DNA from 4 places in the Spartinivicinus ruber genome. Region 2 is predicted to be linked to each of the others. Evidence: predicted binding sites of a transcription regulator. Region 2 holds the regulator's gene; each other region holds the start of a gene.
The links. The regulator sigma-54, encoded in region 2, starts transcription at its own class of promoters, with help from an activator protein. The targets are predictions, from matches to a motif close to TGGCACNNNNNTTGCTNT.
Positions count from the first base shown of each region.

Region 1 (5,338 bases), 1.9 Mb from region 2:
TAACCTTCAATTACTGTTTTTTTTTGCACATAGATTTTATCTAACCTAAAGAAACACTACTTAACAACATTGGTTAAACTGAATGTCATTGTCATAGGTTAAAAATCAAAAGAACTATTTTTAGTGTTTCAAATACATCATAAAATTTTTAAGGACAAACCATGATCAAAGCCTACGCCGCTTTAGAACCGAAAGGTAAATTAACTGAATTTGAATATGACCCTGGTGAGTTGGGGCCTCAGGAAGTTGAGATTGATGTGGATTATTGCGGTATTTGTCACTCAGATTTATCGATGATTAATAATGAATGGGGGTTATCTGAATATCCACTGGTTGCTGGGCATGAAGTGGTTGGTCGGGTTGCTCAAGTGGGTGAGCATGTTACCCATTTACAGGCGGGTCAGTTGGTTGGATTAGGTTGGCATGCTGACTATTGCCAGGCTTGCTCACACTGTAATGCGGGGGATCATAATTTGTGTTTAACCGCTCAAGGCACCATTGTGGGACATCATGGTGGCTTTGCAGATAAGGTGCGGGCTAATGCCAAATGTGTGGTGCCGCTACCAGAAGGTATTGATGTAAAGTCGGCAGGCCCATTGTTTTGCGGTGGCATCACGGTGTTTAATCCATTGGTTCAGTTTGATATTAAACCAACGGATAAGGTGGCGGTAATCGGTATTGGGGGCTTAGGGCATCTAGCTTTGCAGTTTTTGAATGCTTGGGGTTGTGAGGTGACAGCATTTACCTCTAGCGAGCGTAAGGCTGAAGAAGCGAAGTCGCTCGGTGCTCACTATACCCTTAACTCTCGGGATGCAGCAGCCGTTGAGGCTGCTGCGAATTGTTTTGACTATCTTATATCGACGGTCAATGTGAAGCTGGATTGGAATCTTTACTTATCAACTCTTAAGCCCAAAGGACGGCTACATTTTGTAGGGGCTACTCTTGAGCCACTGGATATCAATGTGTTCGGATTGATAATGCAACAACGTTCTATTTCAGGGTCTCCGGTAGGCAGTCCTGGCACTATTGCGAAAATGCTGGAGTTTGCGGCTCAGCATGACATTAAACCAATGGTAGAAATGTATAAATTTGATCAAGTCAATGAAGCTCTGGCCCATTTAGATAGTGGAAAAGCGCGTTATCGAATTGTCTTGGAGAGGTAATAGTTGTTATCTCCAGAGATTTAAGGGCGCCTCTAAAAATCTACTTTTTCTGCGATAGCTGTGTCAGCTCCGTACTCAGGTCCTCATGTATGACTTATACATTGTGGCCCTCCGTGCGGAGCTTCCTTGCTCTCACAAAAAAATCACTATTTTTAGAGGTGCCCTTAAGAGTTACTTAGGAGAAAACTGTGAAGCTTGTCAGTATTTTTTAGGTACTAATACCTACCACTAAGCCTGCTTTTTTCGGTGTTTTGCGCGAATGAAATTGTGTTTTTGAACCGCATCATACTTACCCAATCTACTTTGTTACACGCGTCATACTAATTAGATTAGGTTGTTTGAATATTGATCAGCTCTGGTATCTTATCCACATTGTTTAAGAACTTGAATATTAACTTTCTATTAGCCAGGGTTTGAGCAATGTTGAAAAAAGTAGCTTCAATTTCAGTTTTATTAGGTTTATTTTCCCTTCCTTTTACAGCAGCAGCTGACAATACCGCTATTAAAGATAGTATTTGGAATGATAAAAATGCTAATGGTATTCAAGAAGAAAATGAGCCTGGAATTAACGGCGCTGCTGTTCAATTACTAACTTGTAAATCAAGCAAACCTGTTGCTTCTACTGTGACTGTTTTAAATGGAAATTATCAGTTTACAGGCATTAAACAAGGTAATTATAAAATTCGGTTTGTTTTAAAAAGTGGTACAGAATTTACTTATAATGGCCCGCAAATGGTTGGTGGGGTGAGCAACAAAGTGGTTGTATCTCCTTGGAATGCCTGCTAATAACCAACTGATTTAATATTCATTGCTTCTTACCTGTTGGGGTGGCTGTTGCCACCCCAATCACTAAAATAAAATGCCCTTCCTTCTAACCCAATAACTCTCTTTACTTTCATTTCCTTATAAAAATTATTTGATTGGCGTCATACTTTAGGTGAATAGCCTAGTCGGAAAAGTTTACACTCGGCAGTCACTAAAGTGTTAAAGTACTGTAATTATAGAGAAATTTAGTGCTGGCCTGATACTTGCTACATACCCTGTTCCTTTTTCCTACCTAGTTATTGAAGCTTTTTGGTGGGCTGGAATTTTAAAAAGTAGGTCAATAATTTACTAAGGAGTATTAAGAAGTGAAAATAACTAAAATAGGACTAATCGCTGGCGCACTTACCTTTGTTGGCATGCAGGCTCAGGCTGGTTTAATTAAGATTAATGATCAATATAATGTCGATTCGAATGATTTGGTAGCATCAGTAAGCTATCAGGGTGCTAACTTTGGGGCTGGGCAACATCGAGTGGGTGATGATAATCCACTTTCTGGTACCTATACCTTCTGGCCTCATGGTAATTCCATGAATAAAAATCTTACCTTGACTTATGCAAACCCAATTAAAAACAGAGCAGGGAAGGATGGTGCTATTTTCATGTACCGTCCTAATATTATTTGGGGCGGTACTATTGGCGTAACCATTAATGGAGTTTATCAGGATATTTTTGCTGATAACTTAATTGGTCCTGGGGTAAGTACGGCTAATCAACGTAAAGGGGTTTTTGCTGGCCTATTTGACCTTTCTGATTTTGGTCTTTCCATTGGTGAGAGTATTAATAGCATCCAAATTTCAGCTTCTCGCAAAACTTTTGGAGCTTATAACGGTAGGCTGATTAATGTTGAAATCGGTAATGGCTCTGATGTGCAATTTGCTGGTGCTGGTGGCCTTCATTTTGTTGACCCAGTAAATCCAGTGCCTGTTCCAGGTAGTATTGCTTTATTAGGACTTGGTTTAGGCTTATCTGTGATTAGGTTAAAAAAGCGTAAAAAAACAGCTTAATTTAATCCATTAATTATAGTCTAAATAAAAAAGGGTATACATTGTATACCCTTTTTTTGTTTTATACTGAAGTTATTTTATCTCGACGTTAATGCTTTTCTAGCCCGCTTAACTGCAGCTTTAACCTGCGCTGGTGCTGTTCCACCAATGTGGTTTCGTGCATTGACTGAACCTTCCAGAGTTAGTACATCGAACACATCGTTTTCAATAATATCTGAAAATTGCTGTAACTCTGCCAAGCTCATTTCGGAAAGGTCTTTAGTTTGTGCAATACCATAAGCAACGGCTTTACCTACCACTTCGTGGGCATCGCGGAAGGGCATTTGCTTTTTCACCAAATAATCGGCTAAATCAGTTGCAGTGGAAAAACCACGTTTTGCGGCTTCATACATATTGGCTTTGTTCGCTTTTATGGCAGGCACCATATCAGCATAGGCACGTAAACAGCCTTTTAAGTTATCCACAGTATCAAAGAGTGGCTCTTTGTCTTCTTGATTATCTTTGTTATAGGCTAATGGTTGAGATTTCATTAGCGTCAGTAATGAAATTAAATGGCCGGTTATACGCCCTGTTTTACCTCTAACCAATTCAGGTACATCGGGATTTTTCTTTTGTGGCATGATGGATGAGCCAGTACAAAACCTGTCGGGTAGCTCAATAAAATTAAACTGAGCTGAAGTCCAGAGAATTAATTCTTCGGAAATACGCGACAGGTGAGTCATGATTAAACTGGCCGCAGAGCAAAACTCAATAGCAAAATCCCGATCACTGACTGAATCTAACGAATTTTCACTGGGTTTGCTGAAGCCCAATTGTTGTGCTGTAAATTCTCGATCAATTGGGTAGGTGGTTCCAGCTAATGCCGCAGCACCCAAAGGAGAGATGTTCACCCGTTTGCGGCAATCTTGTAGGCGCTCATTATCACGGCTGAGCATTTCAAACCAAGCCATTAGGTGGTGGCCAAAGGTAACGGGTTGTGCGGTTTGCAAGTGGGTAAAACCAGGCATGATGGTCTCAGCTTCTTGTTCAGCCAAGTCAGCTAAATTGTTTTGTAGTCGAGTAATTTCCTGGCAGATGATATCAATTTCGTCCCGAAGGTACAGTCGTATATCGGTAGCAATTTGATCATTACGTGAACGGCCTGTATGGAGCTTTTTGCCAGTAATACCGATACGGTCAGTCAGGCGTGCTTCGATATTCATATGAATATCTTCCAGCGCTACAGACCATTCTATTTCACCTGCTTCGATGGCTGTTTGAATGTCCCGTAAGCCTTGCTGAATGTCGGATAGCTCTTGATCAGTTAAGATACCAACTTTATTTAACATCGCCGCATGAGCCAAAGAGCCATTGATATCTTGCTGATAGAGTCGTTGGTCAAAATCAATTGAAGCAGTAAATTTAGCGACAAACTGATCTGTGGGCTCTGAAAACCGGCCACCCCACTGCTGGTTGGCTTGATTCGTTGGTTTTTCCGACATTGGTTCTTCCCGATTAAAGCTGACGTATAAAAAATAAATTATACAACTATCGATCCATCATCGTTACATAAGTAGTTGTATCAATATGTATCTAAAGTTGCTGTTAGCTAAAAAGTTACAGCTTATTGATAAGTAACTGTTCAGCAATTATGAGTACTATATGAAGTGTTGCCTATTTGTATTTATTAACGGTGAATTGTTAAGGCAGTTTGGAGATATTGATGACTATGAGTGTAAATGGAGTCCCTGCCGCAGGGTTCACTCCTAATAGTGTAGTAGCAGAGCCTGTGAGGCCGGCAGAAGGGCTGTTGGCTGGCAGAACTATTAAGCTTGAAAAAGCGAATGAAGTCGCTAAAAAAATGTTTCTGCAACTTGTTGGCCAGCCATTACAGCAGGTTAAACAGGGTTTGGTAAAAGCATTTAGTCGGCTTAAACAAGTGCCCGAAATAGTAACCCAGTTTTTTCAACAGACTCAGAGCCACAGTCAGTCGAATATTAGTTTGTCTACTCAAGGTTCAGGACAAACGTCACAAGCAGCTGCTAAGACTTATTCTGTTGCTACAGACTTTAGAGGCATGTTGCAAACCGGTATTGATGGATTGAACAGAGGGTGGCAAGGCCTTTTAGGACAGGCCGATGACTTAAAAGAATCAGGAATAGATAAACAAAAACAAGCTGCTTTGGCTGGTGGTGCAGATACAAAAAGCAGTGGTAATGGACCTTTGAGGGCGCTTATAACTGGGCTTACAGCTTTAAAGGAGATGGATAAAATTGCAGCACTAACTCAAACAACTCTTTCTCCTGAGCTGAAGGAAGTAAGTCAAAAAGCCCAGCAACTTATAGCTGCAGAAGTATTTGATACGAA
Region 1 is NZ_CP048878.1:605,247-610,584, forward strand. Features, by position in the region: gene ahr (NADPH-dependent aldehyde reductase Ahr) at 162-1,163, shown strand; gene G4Y78_RS02790 (SdrD B-like domain-containing protein) at 1,584-1,949, shown strand; gene G4Y78_RS02795 (PEP-CTERM sorting domain-containing protein) at 2,294-2,992, shown strand; gene argH (argininosuccinate lyase) at 3,070-4,473, opposite strand; gene G4Y78_RS02805 (hypothetical protein) at 4,695-5,338, shown strand, end outside.
Region 1: a site for sigma-54 is predicted at 2,181-2,198, ahead of G4Y78_RS02795 (PEP-CTERM sorting domain-containing protein). Genes of this name have one in related genera too.

Region 2 (5,338 bases):
TTCTTGTTCTTTATCGAGTAATTGCCACAGTAAACTCCTGGCCTTGGGGGGAGAGGATTCGATTAAGTGTGCAGCGTCGGCAGCAGGAAGGCTATTAAGCATTCGCTTAACAGGTGAAGAAACTCCTTGGTCCAGCGCAAGGCTTAGTTCTTGTAACTGATCCTCTGATTTTCCGAGTTGTTGTGTGGACATCAGGTAATCCTATTTTTGAGAGCAGCTAGCTGTATGCATTAGCGCTTCATCCTATAAACAAGTGGTATTGAGACTGTTAAATAAGCACTTATTTATAGGATGTAGTGCTAGTTACTACTTTATTTGGCGGGTTAGTTTACCTGAAGAGACTGGCTACTGGTATTGTGGATTGTAGCCAGTTTTATAAGTGATTCCAGAAGTAGAGGTTATTGAAAGCGATTTTGTATTCGCGAAGAGCTATTCGGTTAAAGCTGAAAAGTAAGGTATGCAAATAAACCTAACTGAAGAAGCTTATTCTCCTTCATCGAAATAATTATTGATGAGTTGGGTAATGGCCTCAAAGGCTTTTTTTTCATCGTCACCATCAATTTCAAGATCTAGAACGGAGCCTTTACTGGCAGCTAGCATCATCACTGACATAATGCTTTTGCCGTCTACCATTTTGCCATCTTTACCTACCTTAACAGAGCTACCAAAAGCAGCGGCAGTAGAGACAAGCTTTGCTGCGGCACGGGCATGCAAGCCAAGTTTATTAATGATTATGACTTTTTCTTGAATCATGGAGCCTAAGGCAATTCTCGGTGACGTACTTGAACATTTGGCCACTTTTCACGAAAGTAAATTGCGAGCTTCTCGCTGATATAGACTGAACGGTGGTGGCCCCCCGTACACCCAATGGCAATAGTAATATAACTTCGATTATTTGCTTCAAAGCATGGTAGCCAGTGTTCAACAAAGCGTTTGATATCATCAAACATATCCAATACTTGTTGTTGAGAACCTAAAAATTCTTTAACAGGTTCCTCCAGCCCTGAGTATTGCCTTAAATGGGTGACCCAGTAGGGGTTTGGCAGACAGCGTACATCAAACACGTAGTCTGCATCAATGGGGATTCCTTTCTTAAAGCCAAATGATTGGAAAAGTAGGGCTATACTGCTGTGCTGCTTGCGAGCAACGCGCTTACTGATGATATCTCGCAGTTCATGCAAAGACAGCTGGCTGGTGTCGATAGTAAGGTCAGCCATTTTAGCGATAGGTTCAAGAACTTCTTTTTCTTGTTTAATAGCCTCATCTAAGGAGCGCTGTTGGCTAGAGAGTGGGTGTTTACGGCGTGTTTCACTAAAACGCTTTAGTAAGGTCGCGTGTTCAGCATCAAGATAAATAGTTTCTGCATCAATTTGCTGCTCTTTGAGCGCATTCATAATAGCCGGGAAACGCCTTAAATCCTGGGAAACATTTCGAGCATCAATACTAACCGCTGCTTTGTCGTACAGTGGCTCCTTTTTCATTTCCTCAACAAAGGCAGGAAGCAAACCAGCAGGCATATTATCAATGCAATAATAGCCTTGATCTTCCAGCACATGTAAGCCGGTACTTTTGCCTGAGCCAGAGCGGCCACTGATTATAATTAACTTCATAAATATGCAGAGTTGCTTTGTTAATTCATTTGTAGGGCTGGTAGTACAATCCTAGCCCAAATATATTCTGGGCTAGTATAACAAAGTTTATGTGATATACGGCAGATTAGTTAAGTAATACTCATTAGCTGGCTTTGAAGATTTTAAAACTAACTTAACTATTGTGCTTATGTGGTAGGTACGCTTTGAATTGCAACGTCAAATAACTCAGGATTAGTATCAGCTCGGCGTAAATTATTGCGATAACTGGAGTTTTCGAAGCGGGTAGCAATTTCCTGAAGGATAGCGAGGTGCTCATTTGTGGCTTCGGCAGGAACAACCAGGGCAAAAATTAAGTCTACTGGGTGACCATCCATCGAGTCGAAGTCAATGCCTTCTTGCAGTTTAAGTAAGCAAGCAAAGGGCTTAAGACAACTTTCGAGACGACAATGTGGAATCGCTATGCCATTGCCAAAACCTGTGCTTCCCAACCGTTCACGATTGATTAAATTATCAAACAGTTCATTGGGATTAATATCACCAGAATACTCAGCTAAGAGGTTGGCAATGAGTTGTAAAACTCGCTTTTTACTCCCCCCTTGCACCCCGGTAAGGGTGCATTGTGGGAGAAGGACTTGTTCGATTTTCATGCTTTATAAATAAGTAAACTACTTTTTAACGAATACCGGCTCCCTGAAGTCGATCCAGGGTTTTCTCTTTGTGTTTGCTTAATTGCCGGCCTAGTTTATCACTAAGTAAATCAATTGCAGCATACATATCTTCAGATTCTGCAGTGGCGGCAATGTCAGCACCACGCACATGCAAGCTAGCTTCTGCCTTTTGGCGTAGCTTTTCAACACTTAGGGTAATTTGCACGTTAGTAATGCTATCGTAATGGCTTTCAATGCGATCAAGCTTTTTGGTGACATATTGGCGCAACGCATCAGTCACTTCTACATGATGACCACTGATGTTAACTTGCATGCAACGACCTCCTAATAGGGCTTTATGGTTGTAATCAGCTTCACTGACTTGCTAGGCTGATTGTCAACTGCTTCATTACTAAGTGTAATGGAAAGCAGGCTTGGTATTGCTTGTTGCTAGTCAATATAACGCTTAATTTCGCGCTAACCTATTTCATCACACCAGCCGCTTTCGCTCATTGGACGGCGGAATGGATAGTGATTCACGATATTTGGCTATGGTTCGTCTTGCCACCTTTATGCCTTGCTCTTCCAGTAAGCTGGCAATTTTGCTGTCACTTAATGGTTTTTTAGGGTTCTCCACAGCTACTAACTTTTTAATGATAGCTCGGATAGCAGTGGAAGAGCACTCACCACCAGATGACGTGCTGACATGGCTTGAGAAGAAATATTTCAGCTCAAAGATGCCGCGAGGTGTATGCATAAATTTTTGAGTGGTTACTCGGGAGATGGTTGATTCATGCATTCCAACCGCTTCTGCTATATCGTGCAGCACCAGTGGTTTCATCGCTTCTTCACCATATTCTAAAAAACCACGTTGATGCTCGACAATACGAGTAGCTACTTTCATTAATGTTTCGTTACGACTTTGCAGGCTTTTTAAAAACCAGCGAGCTTCTTGTAAATGGTTTTTCAGATAGGTGTTGTCGGAACTGCTGTCGGCTCGTTTTACCAAAGATGCATAATTGCTATTAATCCGTAGTTTGGGGGTGGCCTCGGCATTAAGCTCGACTAACCAGCGATCATTATGCTTTCTAACAAATACATCAGGAATGACATACTCTGTTTCGGACGGTTGAATATCAGCACCTGGTTTTGGGTTCAGGGCTTGGATCAGCTTTATGCTTTCTGCCAGCTCTTCTTCTTTCAATTTTGTTCGGCGCATAAGCTGATTGTAGTCGTGATGACCTAGCAAGTTTAAGTGCTTTGTTACAATTAGCTTAGCATTATCAAGAAGTGGTGTGTCTTGCGGCAGGTGAGAAAGCTGGATTTGTAAGCATTCCTGTAAGTTTCTTGCAGCTACACCAACAGGATCAAAATGTTGTAAGCGACGTAGCACAATTTCCACTTCTTCTTGTGTAATTTCCAGCTCAGGGTCCAGGCCTTCCCAAATTTCTTCAGTGCTACAGCTAAGGTAGCCATCGTCATTGATCGCATCGATAATAGCAATAGCCACTAAGCGGTCGTTATCAGACATTGGAGTAAGGTTAAGCTGCCACTCTAGGTGGCTGTGCAAAGACTCTGTCGTGCCATTTCGGTTGCTGAAGTCATACTCATCGTCATCTGCTGATGAGGAAGAACTAATAGGAGCTGAAGATGTTTGGTAAACATCGTCCCAGGCACTATCTACAGGAAGGTCATTAGGGATTTCTTCTGACCAGCTGGTTTCGTCTGAGTTGTCTTGAGAAGTTTCAGATGTGCTTTTATCTACGTTGTCTGATGAATCTGATCCATTTAAGCCAGAGCTATTGAGTTGCTGTGAGTCATTGGCTTCACCATTAGCCGATGAGTTGCTGTCAGACTCATCAGTCAGCTCAAGCATAGGGTTGGATTCAAGTGCTTGCTGCACTTCTTGCTGTAAATCCAATGTGGATAGTTGAAGTAGTTTTATGGCTTGTTGCAGCTGAGGAGTCATCGTCAGCTGCTGGCCAATTTTCAAAACTAGGGATGGCTTCATTGCTAAATAATTACCTTATAGTGCAATCGTGCCTGTTTTGATTTGGCAAAGTCAACAACAATGGAAGTGAATTCAAATACGGTTACCTGAGTTGCTGCTTGAACAAGCGACTGAATATTTCCATTGCACCTATTATTTATTTCAATTGCGTGTTTATTTCAGTATTTCTTTTGTTTCTGAAGCTTTGTTATTTCTTAGTGGGTATTAAAAATTATATGAGTATCCTTGCCAGTTGTCTTATATTTTAAAGTCGTGTCCAAGGTATACTTCTTTCACCTGTTGGTTAGTCATTACGGCTTCAGCACTGCCTTCCGCTATTATATGCCCCTCACTAACTATGTATGCATTCTCACAAATATCAAGTGTTTCTCTAACATGATGGTCGGTGATTAGGACGCCAATGCCACGGTCTTTCAAGTGCCAGACAATGTCTTTAATGTCTTTTACCGAAATTGGGTCAACGCCTGCAAATGGCTCATCCAACAGTATGAAGGAAGGCTCTGTTGCAAGTGCTCTGGCAATTTCTACTCGACGCCTTTCACCACCAGATAAACTCATACCCTTACTGTCTTTTATATGGGTGATATTGAACTCTTCAAGTAGTGAGTTGAGCTTTTCTTGTCTTTGCTTACGATTTAGCTCTTTACGGGTTTCCAGAATAGCAAGAATATTGTCAGTGACAGTCAGCTTGCGGAATACAGAGGCTTCTTGTGGTAGGTATCCTATGCCAGCCTGAGCCCGTCCATGCATAGGCAGGTGGGTAATATCACTCTCATCAATCCATACATTACCCTGGTCTGATTTGACTAGACCTACAATCATGTAGAAACAGGTGGTTTTCCCCGCACCATTGGGGCCAAGTAGACCCACTACTTGACCGCTTTGAATTTGTAAGGATACATCTTTTACTACAGCACGGCCTTTGTAGCTTTTGGCGAGGTGCTCGGCTTTCAAAATACTCATATACGGCGCTTATTTCTTTTAAATACAGAGCTGTAAGTTGATTGGCTTTAACAAAGCAGTTCTCATTGATTTTGCCTTTTGCTACGGGGCTGTAACACCATCTCTACGCGGCTCTCATTGGTTTT
Region 2 is NZ_CP048878.1:5,049,070-5,054,407, reverse strand. Features, by position in the region: gene mgtE (magnesium transporter) at 1-192, opposite strand, end outside; gene G4Y78_RS22960 (HPr family phosphocarrier protein) at 484-753, opposite strand; gene rapZ (RNase adapter RapZ) at 759-1,610, opposite strand; gene ptsN (PTS IIA-like nitrogen regulatory protein PtsN) at 1,778-2,239, opposite strand; gene hpf (ribosome hibernation-promoting factor, HPF/YfiA family) at 2,265-2,573, opposite strand; gene G4Y78_RS22940 (RNA polymerase factor sigma-54) at 2,730-4,250, opposite strand; gene lptB (LPS export ABC transporter ATP-binding protein) at 4,488-5,213, opposite strand; gene lptA (lipopolysaccharide transport periplasmic protein LptA) at 5,276-5,338, opposite strand, start outside.

Region 3 (5,338 bases), 2.1 Mb from region 2:
TTTTTCAGCTCTCCTAACAATGGATTGTTATTTTCAACTTTGGTGGGGAAGTATTTGGCAATCTGTGGAGTGGTAACTCCTAAGCTATAAGCAGCGTCGGCTCCCCAGTAGGTATCGTGGCGGTCAACCCCGCATAGGCTGCCTTGGCATTGTAATTTGGGGCTGGAGAACTTGTAGACTTTACCTGTCCAGTAGTTCACATTGTAGGCTGATTGGTAAGCCATAATGGTAACGAACTTACCTTGTTCTCCATGACCTAAGGCAAAGGGGTATGTACCACCACTGCCGTCTTGTATTCGGGAGTGCAGTAGTCCCATATTGTGGCCTAACTCATGGGAGGTAACATATTCACCACACGTTGAGATAGCCACATGGCTGTACATGTAGTTTTTATAGTAACTGTTGGATAAGTTGCCATTTGATTTATAGCCACCAATCCAGGCAACTCCACAGCTAGCATGGCTAGAGTGATAGGGCCGGTACAGCATTACCATATCGGCACCGTATTGTTCGCGTAACTGATTAACTTGGTCAAAAGCGGGGTCAGATTTATATGTTAATGCTTTAAGTGCATCGCCTGCGTTACCCGTATCTGGGTAGTTTATATGATGAGTATGAACAGCACGGAGTTTTAAGTTCAGGTTACTGTCTTGATAAACTTGATTGGTAACAGCCATTAAATGGTCAATTCGAGCGTTAGGGTTACCACCATATAAACTGGCTGCGCCGGGGGTATATAATACTAATACATCAATTTCAGTCTGACTTGCTACAGAGGCACTACTTACAAGGGTTAATAGCCCTACTTGTAAGCTTGCTAGTGTAGATATAATGGATTTTTTTGGCATGCTTGAGTCTCATCTTCAGTCTTTACATAACAAACTTCCTTGTATCCAATTCGCATCCGTTAAAGACGAAGGTTGCTAAGGAATATCAAGCTAATAACTTTGCAAAATTATGCTTTAAATATTCCAAAACCCACGTGGTATTTTGAAGGGATTTGCTGTTAACTAACCTCCTTAACTGATAAAAGAATAAAAAAGAATTTTTTTGTCATTCAATAGTAAACTTTTATGATGAAGTAATTCAGTCAACCTTTCAGAGTTTCTATATTTGGTTGTTCAGGTGATCCTGGTTCAATATTATCTACTCCACCTGGGCCATTTAACTGCTCAACTGGAATGTTTTTATAAACGATACCTTTACCTTCAACTGCTTCCATTGAGTAACTCCCTTGAGGAGTGGTGATAGTGGCGAAGCTGCTGTTCGTGCCAGAGGTGACAACCACTGGGTAGCGATCACCGTGGCCATCAAGGTGGCCTGATAATATGGTAGCCCCTGTTTGACTATGGGTTACCTGGTTAATTGTTGCAGCTACTTGATAACCTCCTGGCAGATCAAACGATAACTTGTTGCCTACTTGTTTGTTTTCCAGTGGTTCATTGTCTACTTGGACGGATTGTTTTTCGGTGATGCGTTTATCGAGAGGTAATGATTCGGCATCTGTTGTATAGTTTGTTTCCCAAACTGGCGAATTTTCTGCTATGACGGCATCAAGCTGGAACTCTGCGATGGTTGCTTGTAGAAGTTGATCATCCAGGTCATCCTCTTTATTTAATTGAACTAGCCATTGTTGTTCATTCAGTTGTTGGGGTAGCGCATCATCGGTTTGGGGAATAGTAGGGGGTGGTTGGATGGTCGGCTCTGGTTTGGGTTTGCTAGTTTGTGGAGTGGTAGTGATTTGTTGCCAGTAATTAAAAGCAATCGTGAGAGTTGCTCCTAAAATGATTACACCCAAACTGCCAAAAATAAGCTTTGATTGTGTTGCCATAGCGTTATGCTCACTATCATAAGTCACTTTACTGACACTAATTCGATATGCTGATCACGGCTGCCCTTTGTCAGCTTAACCAAGTTTTATTGGTTATCTTTGATAGGTATTATTGTCAGAAAAAGTGTGATTAACCAAACAAAAAGTGGTTGTTATGTAGAATTGATTTGAATAAGCCAATTGCAAAATACAGGAAATGGATAATTTAAATGATAAATAACAAGAAATAATTGTTATTTATTATGGCTTTGGTTAGCAGGCTTATAATAATTAAATAAAAAAGCCGTCAACTGACGGCTAAAGAGTAGGTGAAAGTATGGGTAGGTTTAGCTTCGCTTGTTAAACCGGTTGGCACCAAGTAGTGCTAATCCAATCAGTGCGATTGTTGAAGGAACAGGTACGGGGACTACTGGTTTGTTAGGTGTTTTGCCATGGCCTTTTAAATTGTCGTTCCCACATTGCATGGTAAAATGAGCATAAAAATCTCTATTTTCACCTAAAAAGCTTAAGTCAAAACCTGTTGCGCCGTAGTGAATACCGCCGCTAAAGCCGCTCTCTTGGTCAGTTAAGGTTGAGATTGAAAAGGTGCCATTTCCAATAGTCTGGCCACCGCCAGCATAAAGCCAGGCACTGGAACCGTAATTATTGCCATAATAAGCGGTTTTTGTGGAGGATAAATTGTCTAATTTAATAATGTCGTACGTTAAGTTTGCCCAGTCGACATCAAATACATAGTCATAACCAAAAGTATTTTGGACGGTGTCATTTCCATTGTAATTACGACGTGAATTTGCATTGATATGGTTGTTATCGATATCAATAAAAATGTCACCAGAGTGCCAACGGCGATTATGATAGCCAGTCGCCCCTTGTTGATAGTTAAAACCACCAATTAGGCTAAGAGTATTTTCTTTTTGAAAAAATCCTTCTAAATCCCACTTTTGTCCGGTTAAATTACCTGGCTCTATTTCATTATCTTCTTGAGGACCATACCAACCACTTGCACGACTATGTTTGCCATCATAGACAGTGATATTTTTATCTGCATTAAATGGAAGCGCAAACAGCTGACTGGAAAGAACTAAAGCAGAACTGCCTAACAAGGTGACCAACTTCTTCATAATATTTATCCCTGATACCTAACGCTGGTATTAATACTTAACGACTCTACTCGATGAGGCTGACACCAAGTTGTCTTATTTTAATTAACTATTTAATGAGTCTACAGCAAGCTTGGTGCCAACTTTATAAACCCCTCATAATCAAATAGTTAAGAAGAAGTGAAATATAAAAGAAATAAAAGTGTAAAATATTAAAACAAGTATTATATCGATTATAAATTAAAGTATATTAATAGTATTTATTATCAATCATTGATACTTTCACTGATATTGTTATGTATTCTGTCTGGTAAAGGATAACCTGCCCATGTCTCAACCCATTATTGATCAGCATTACCCAAGTCAGTGGGCCGACACCCATCAAGTAGTGAATCAGCCAACTCCTTTGGAAAATTATAATGTGTTTAACAGTGACTTAACTTTACAACATTGGTTGAAAGTATTTGCTGGAGGCTGGGGGTATAGTCGTTGCCAGGCTTATGGTAAAGCGGTGGGGCATGAATTACTACGAGCAGGCTTTTTGGCAAATAAATATAAGCCTGAATTTAATAGTCATGATCGCTTTGGGAGGAGGATTGATCAGGTTGATTATCATCAGGCCTATCATCAGCTAATGACGGTTGCTGTTGAAAGTGGTTATCACCAATTGCCTTGGCAGCAACCAATTGAAGGGGCCAACGTGGTCAGGGCGGCCATGGGCTATCTGCATACTCAGGCAGACCCTGGTACCGGTTGCCCCTTAACTATGACCTTTGCTGCGGTACCCACGTTGCGTAAGCAGCCTGATCTAGTGAATGATTGGTTACCAAAAGTGCTGGCTGACCAATATGATCCGGAAAATAAGCCTTATTTTACCAAGGCGGGGGTGACAATTGGGATGGCAATGACCGAAAAACAAGGCGGTTCTGATGTGCGTGCTAATACCACTACTGCAACACCCATTGCTCAAAGTGGACCTGGCAAAGCCTATGAGTTAGTGGGCCATAAGTGGTTTTGCTCGGCACCCATGAGTGATGCTTTTTTAGTGTTAGCTCAAGCCAAGGGTGGTTTGTCTTGCTTTTTAATGCCAAGGTGGCGGCCGGATGGAATTAAAAATCAGCTATTTATTCAGCGTTTGAAAAATAAAATGGGTAATGTTTCCAATGCATCTTCAGAGATCGAGTTTCGGGGAGCTTTGGCTTGGTTAGTGGGGGAAGAGGGGCAGGGAGTGCCAAATATTATTGAAATGGTGGCATTGACCCGTTTTGATTGCATTATCGGCTCGGCTGCTTTAATGAGACAAGCTGCGGCACAAGCTTTACATCATGCAGCGGAGCGACAAGTTTTTGGTAAAGTATTACAACAGCAACCATTAATGCAAAATGTGTTGGCTGACTTGGCTGTTGAGTCAGAAGCGGCTATTGCCTTAGGAATGCGTGTAGCTTCTTCCTTAGATAACCAAGACCAGGAGCAGCAACAATTATTTTTACGACTGGCCACTGCAGTGGGTAAATACTGGGTATGTAAACGCACTGTTCAACATAGCTATGAAGCAATGGAAACGATTGGTGGGGTGGCCGTTGTCGAAGATAATATTTTACCTCGTTTGTATAGAGAAGCCCCAGTGAATGCTATTTGGGAAGGTTCTGGCAATATTCAGTGCTTGGACGTATTAAGAGCAATCAATAAACAACCGGCGATACTGGATGTTTATTTTCAAGAGATAAAAGCGGTGCGAGGAAGTGATCAATATCTGGATCATTTAAGTCTGCAACTAGAGCAAATAGCTGTGAAATTAGGTCAATTCAGTTCGACAGAAGTACAATGGCAGTCACGCCAGCTAGTAGAAAAACTGGCGCTAGCATTACAAGCCAGTATTTTAATTAATTATGGAGAGCCTGTTATTGCAGAAGCATTTATTGCCGGGCGATTGGTACCAAATTCTGGTTATCAATATGGCACCTTGCCCACTCATATTAATGCTCAAGCGGTGATTGATCGAGCTACACCACAGTTGTCAACTAGTGGTGATAATAAAGAGAAATACACACACGGGTTAAGTGCGCATAACAATGACTTTGGTGCCTTTTAATCCATTGCCTGGTAAGTCAATAAAGTCTTCGTTAAGCCATTTTGCATCTTCGTGAAAGAGTCGGATACAACCATGGCTGGCATGATAACCTGGTACTGTGTCAGACCCATGGAAGGCAAAACCGCGGAAAAAAAACATGCAATAGGGCATGGGAGCGCCCCCTTTGGGTAAGGGGTATTTAGTTGAAATACATCCAGCTCCTTTTTTTCGAATAATAGAAAAGTTTCCGGCTACTGTGCGACAGGGACGTTTTACGTCTGGACACCATGACTTACCGCCTGAAAGCGGACCCCATCGAACAAGATTGCCATCAGG
Region 3 is NZ_CP048878.1:2,951,675-2,957,012, forward strand. Features, by position in the region: gene G4Y78_RS13885 (zinc-dependent metalloprotease) at 1-848, opposite strand, end outside; gene G4Y78_RS13890 (hypothetical protein) at 1,091-1,831, opposite strand; gene G4Y78_RS13895 (PEP-CTERM sorting domain-containing protein) at 2,158-2,952, opposite strand; gene G4Y78_RS13900 (acyl-CoA dehydrogenase family protein) at 3,260-5,023, shown strand; gene G4Y78_RS13905 (L,D-transpeptidase) at 4,988-5,338, opposite strand, start outside.
Region 3: a site for sigma-54 is predicted at 3,056-3,073, ahead of G4Y78_RS13895 (PEP-CTERM sorting domain-containing protein). Genes of this name have one in related genera too.

Region 4 (5,338 bases), 1.9 Mb from region 2:
AAACCCGATGATAAGCTCTGGCAGATAATTTTAATCTTTGTATAACTTGGCTTAACCACTGTCGAGTTGTTTTGTTTAATTGGCAGTGGGTTTCTAGTTCAGTGGTTGATAAGCCTTGATTGGTTTTCTGCTGTCTGGTTAATTGCTGTTGCTGTGCCTTGAACACTCGTTCTCTCACTTGAGCAGATGTTTCTGTTTGAAGCTGATCAAAGGATTGGGTCAATAAGCTTTGAGGCATAGCGGACACTTCAACATGCATATCAATACGATCTAACAGTGGTCCCGATAATTTGTTGCGATAACGTCGTACTTGTTCTGCCGTACAGTGGCAGTTGTGCTGACTATCTCCCAAATAACCACAGGGGCAAGGATTCATTGCAGCAATTAACTGGAATTGAGCTGGATAGGTGATCTGGTGTGAGGCTCGGGATATAACAATTTCACCTGATTCTAGTGGCTCTCGTAAAACCTCTAAAACCTTGCGACTAAACTCAGGCAGTTCATCCAAAAACAGTACTCCGTTATGGGCTAGAGATATTTCACCCGGTTTTGGGCTGCTGCCTCCGCCTACCAAGGCTACAGCAGAAGCTGTATGGTGTGGTGCGCGAAAAGGGCGTTGGCCCCATTGCTTGAGGTTTACTGGTTTGCCTGCAATGGAATAAACTGCTTGGGTTGCTAGTGCTTGATCTGTCGCTAACAAGGGCAAGATAGATGGAAGGCGACTGGCTAACATGGTTTTACCTGAACCAGGTGGGCCAAAGAATAACAGGTTATGGCCACCTGCTGCTGAAATCTCCAATGCCCGCTTTGCGTGCATTTGACCTTTTACTTCACAAAGATCTGGCTCGGTTGCAGATATTGTCTGGCGTGTGGTTTTACTGGTAGCCTGCTTAAGTGAATTGGACTGGTTGAAATGACCGCAGACGGCTAGGATATTGCCTGCCTCAAGTACAGTTAAATCCTCAACTAAACAGGCTTCTTGACTACTACGGCCTGTGGGCACCACCAGCTGGCGTTTGGCATTTCGACAAGCAATGGCTGAGGTCAGGGCACCTTTTATGCTTCTAAGCTCTCCGGATAATGCTAATTCACCAAGAAACTCATAGTTTGCAAGCTGTTCTGTTGCTATTTGGCCTGAGGCAGCCAGAATGCCAATGGCGATGGCTAAATCGTAACGTCCACCTTCTTTTGGCAAGTCTGCTGGAGCCAGGTTGACTGTTATTCGTTTGGTCGGGAACTCAAAGTTGGCATTTTGTAATGCGCTTCTTACCCGATCTTTACTTTCTTTAACGGCGGCTTCAGGCAAACCGACAATTGAAAAGCCTGGTAGACCATTAGCTAAATGAGTTTCTACAGTAACGAGTGGTGAATCAATGCCAACTTGGGCCCGTGTATAAACTACTGCTAGAGACATACAGCATCCCTGACTAACTTAGTCTGATAATTGCTTAAAGCACAGTAGTTTAAAACTTGCTCAATATTCCATCGAACTGTTTCAGTAAAGTTTGTGACTTGTTAAATCGGATAATTCACAAATTTTTCAAGTTATTTCTCAGGTGCTCCTTACAAAATAAAGTTTGCCAATTTACATCGCTTCATCTTTTACTTCTTTATCAACTTGTTTAGTGATTTGCTCGGGTTGAATATTGTTTGTCGCTGAAAGAGCCTGTTCTAACAAAGCAACCTGTTTGCTTAGCAAATCAACTTTTTCTCGCGTGCGTTGTAAGACTGCTGTTTGATTATCAAACTCATCGCGGGTAACCAAGTCAAGCCGATTAAATGCAGACTGCAACAGTAGTTTAATGTGGTTTTCAAGCTCCGTTTGAAGATGGGTCTTGTCACCCTGCAAGAAGCTTTGTGCTTTGCTGGTTATAGTTTGACCGATTTGTTCGCTCAAGGACTGGATAAAGTCTTTATTTATCATGGCTGTATTCAGTTAAGTAATGTCGCTGTATGAATTAAGGCTTGTCGTAGTTTATCACAGCTCTATTTTTAATAGTCTGCTTCATATGCACCAGAATTGATTTATGTTGAATAAAAAGTGATCGCTTTTGGTGCGTATTGCCATTAGCTGAAACAAAAAAGTGCTTGAATGGTTAGCATGTCCGTCACTATTTAGCTGATATTCAGGTTTTAGTGATTATGGCACAAATAGTGCTATGGACTAAAAAGTGCTGTTAGAAAGTGAGTGACTAATAGCACTTGTTTTGCCTTTAAGGCAGGCAGCATATGGCAGTGACAAGTTTGAAAATGACCAAAGGAAATGAGTGTTTTTGTTAGGCAGAAATAAACAGCGTAATGTTCAAGGAAGGAAGGCTGAGAAAAGCTAAGCTATAGCAATCAAAATGAATTGCTTAACCCTGATTGCAAAACGTAGACTTGTCACTGCCCCCAAGGCAAGACTAACCAGTTAGGAGACTACTAATGAAATTAGTATCAGCCATTATCAAACCTTTTAAATTAGATGATGTGCGAGAATCCCTTTCCGAAATTGGAGTACAGGGGATTACTGTAACAGAAGTGAAAGGGTTTGGACGGCAAAAAGGTCATACAGAGCTTTATCGAGGTGCTGAGTATGTCGTCGACTTTTTACCCAAAGTTAAAATAGAAATTGCTATTTCTGATGAATTGGTTGATCCAGTCATAGAAGCAATTAGCAAAGCAGCTAATACGGGCAAAATTGGCGACGGTAAGATTTTTATTACCCCTCTGGAGCAAGCTATACGTATTCGTACCGGCGAAACGGGTACAGAAGCAATTTAACTTTAATCAACCAGTTAGTTTTTCAATTAGTTGAGCCAGTGGGGGGCACAATAATGGAAACATTACAGGATACGTCTAATACTATTTTGCAACTGTCTTATGCGTTAGATACGTTTTACTTTTTAATGTGTGGCGCACTCGTTATGTGGATGGCGGCTGGGTTTGCGATGTTAGAGGCAGGCTTGGTTCGTGCTAAAAATACCGTAGAAATTCTTACCAAAAATATTGCTTTATTTGCTGTCGCTTGCACTATGTTTTTATTGTGTGGTTATAGCATTATGTACCCTGGCCAAGGGGAAGGAGAAATTATTCCTTACTTTGGCATGTTATTAGGCTCAGAAAATGAGCTTTCCAGCGTTTTAAAAGGTGGAGAAGATGCACCTTACTATTCAACCCGTTCAGACTTTTTCTTTCAGGTCGTTTTTGTAGCAACCGCTATGTCTATTGTTTCCGGTGCTGTAGCAGAACGGATGAAACTCTGGTCATTTTTATTATTTGCTGCAGTGTTAACTGGCTTTATCTATCCAGTACAAGGATATTGGAAATGGGGTGGTGGCTTTCTTGAAGCAAAAGGCTTTTTAGACTTTGCTGGATCAGGTGTCGTACATATGTGTGGTGCCGCAGCGGCATTCGCAGGCGTATTATTATTAGGTCCAAGAAAAGGTAAATATACAGCCAAAGGGCAAGTTAATGCGATACCAGGTGCTAATTTACCCTTGGCAACTTTAGGCACCTTTATTTTATGGTTAGGATGGTTTGGTTTTAATGGTGGTTCACAGCTCAAACTGGCAGATGTGGAAAATGCCAATGCCGTTGCCCAGATTTTTGTGAACACCAATGCAGCCGCTGCGGGCGGTGTAATAGCTGCATTAGTTATCGCTAGGTTATTATTTGGTAAGGCAGATTTAACCATGGCCTTAAATGGAGCATTGGCTGGGTTGGTATCGATCACTGCCGAACCGCTTACTCCTAGTGCATTTGCTGCGACATTGATTGGTGGTGTAGGGGGGGGGCTAGTTGTTTTTTCCATCATTTTATTAGATAAACTGAAAGTTGATGACCCTGTGGGTGCCATTTCTGTTCATGGTATTTGTGGTATTTGGGGGCTATTAGCTGTGCCATTCACTAATGCTGAGGCAAGCATTTGGCCGCAACTGTTGGGTATTATTATGATATTTGGCTGGGTCTTTGTTACTAGCTTAATTATTTGGTATGTCATTAAGCAAATAGTAGGTATTAGGATAACTGAAGAAGAAGAGTTTGAAGGGACTGATCTAGTTGAATGTGGGATGGAGGCATATCCAGAATTTACTTCTAATAAAGCCTAAATAACATTCTAGGGCAGATAAGAAAAAACTCCCAAAGGGAGTTTTTTTGTTTTGGGGGGAGTAGTATATAGTTAAAGTGTCATTGAGGAAGAGAGAGATTGCAAATGAGCTGGCTGCAAAAAACAATACAGTTGACTCCGAAACCAAGAGGTTTTCATCTTATAACTGAGGAGCTGGTTAAAAAATTAACAGAATTAGATGAGTTTCAGGTTGGTTTAGCGCACTTTTTTATTCTTCATACCTCAGCATCATTAACGATTAATGAAAACGCAGATCCAACAGTAAGAAGTGATTTTGAAGCTCATTTTAATCATTTTGTTCCTGAAGATGCTTCCTACTATCAACATACCTATGAAGGCTCAGATGATATGCCTGCACATCTTAAAACTAGTACATTGGGAGTTGGAATTTCCGTACCAGTGAGCAGTGGTCAACTAGTATTAGGAACTTGGCAAGGTATTTATATAGGTGAGCATCGCAATCACGGTGGAAGCCGTCGAATTGTTGTCACTATTCAAGGTGAGCGGTTTTAGTAGAGGTGTCCTTAATAAATTTGCCTAAAAGTTGACTGTAAGTAGTTTATAAATAATGAATAAAAAGTAAATACTTAACGGTGAAAACGATTATTGCCTAAGCAAAAAAACAATTTAATCTGGTTATAAGAGGTTTTTTGAATTAGTCACTGTTTAGTAATATTACGTATCTTTTTGAAAAATATATAAAAACTATATTTTATAGGATTAATAGAGTAAGAAAAACTAGAAAATTAATTAGTCAGCCGCTGTAACTTATTGAAATATATGGTAATAGTTAAATTAAAAGCTATTAATTTAACTATCTATATAGCGTCAATGCATTATAAATGACATTTCGCTTGGATATATATTGCCATTAAGGTAAAAAAATACTAACTGCTGAAATATTTTTTCTTTTCTTAATTATTCATTGAGCTATAAATGTATTTAATGGCATCTGAAGAGGAGTATAACACTGTCTATTAGATTTAGGATGTTTGGTTATAAATACATGAGGTATGAATAATTATGGCAAGAGAGCAAGGCACTACACCAAAAAAAGGCAGTGATGGTGATTGGGGTAATATTGGAGGAGATGCAGAAACATATACAGTTCAGTCAAGAAAAAAAGTAAGGGAAACGATAGAGAAGCAAATAGAAGAGTTTCTTAATTCAGGTGGTACAATTCAGGAAGTTGAATCAGGGAGGACAGGTAATCACTCAGTACATTAG
Region 4 is NZ_CP048878.1:571,431-576,768, forward strand. Features, by position in the region: gene G4Y78_RS02630 (YifB family Mg chelatase-like AAA ATPase) at 1-1,414, opposite strand, end outside; gene G4Y78_RS02635 (accessory factor UbiK family protein) at 1,586-1,924, opposite strand; gene glnK (P-II family nitrogen regulator) at 2,425-2,763, shown strand; gene G4Y78_RS02645 (ammonium transporter) at 2,817-4,091, shown strand; gene G4Y78_RS02650 (secondary thiamine-phosphate synthase enzyme YjbQ) at 4,196-4,624, shown strand; gene G4Y78_RS02655 (hypothetical protein) at 5,135-5,338, shown strand.
Region 4: a site for sigma-54 is predicted at 2,144-2,161, ahead of glnK (P-II family nitrogen regulator). Genes of this name have one in related genera too.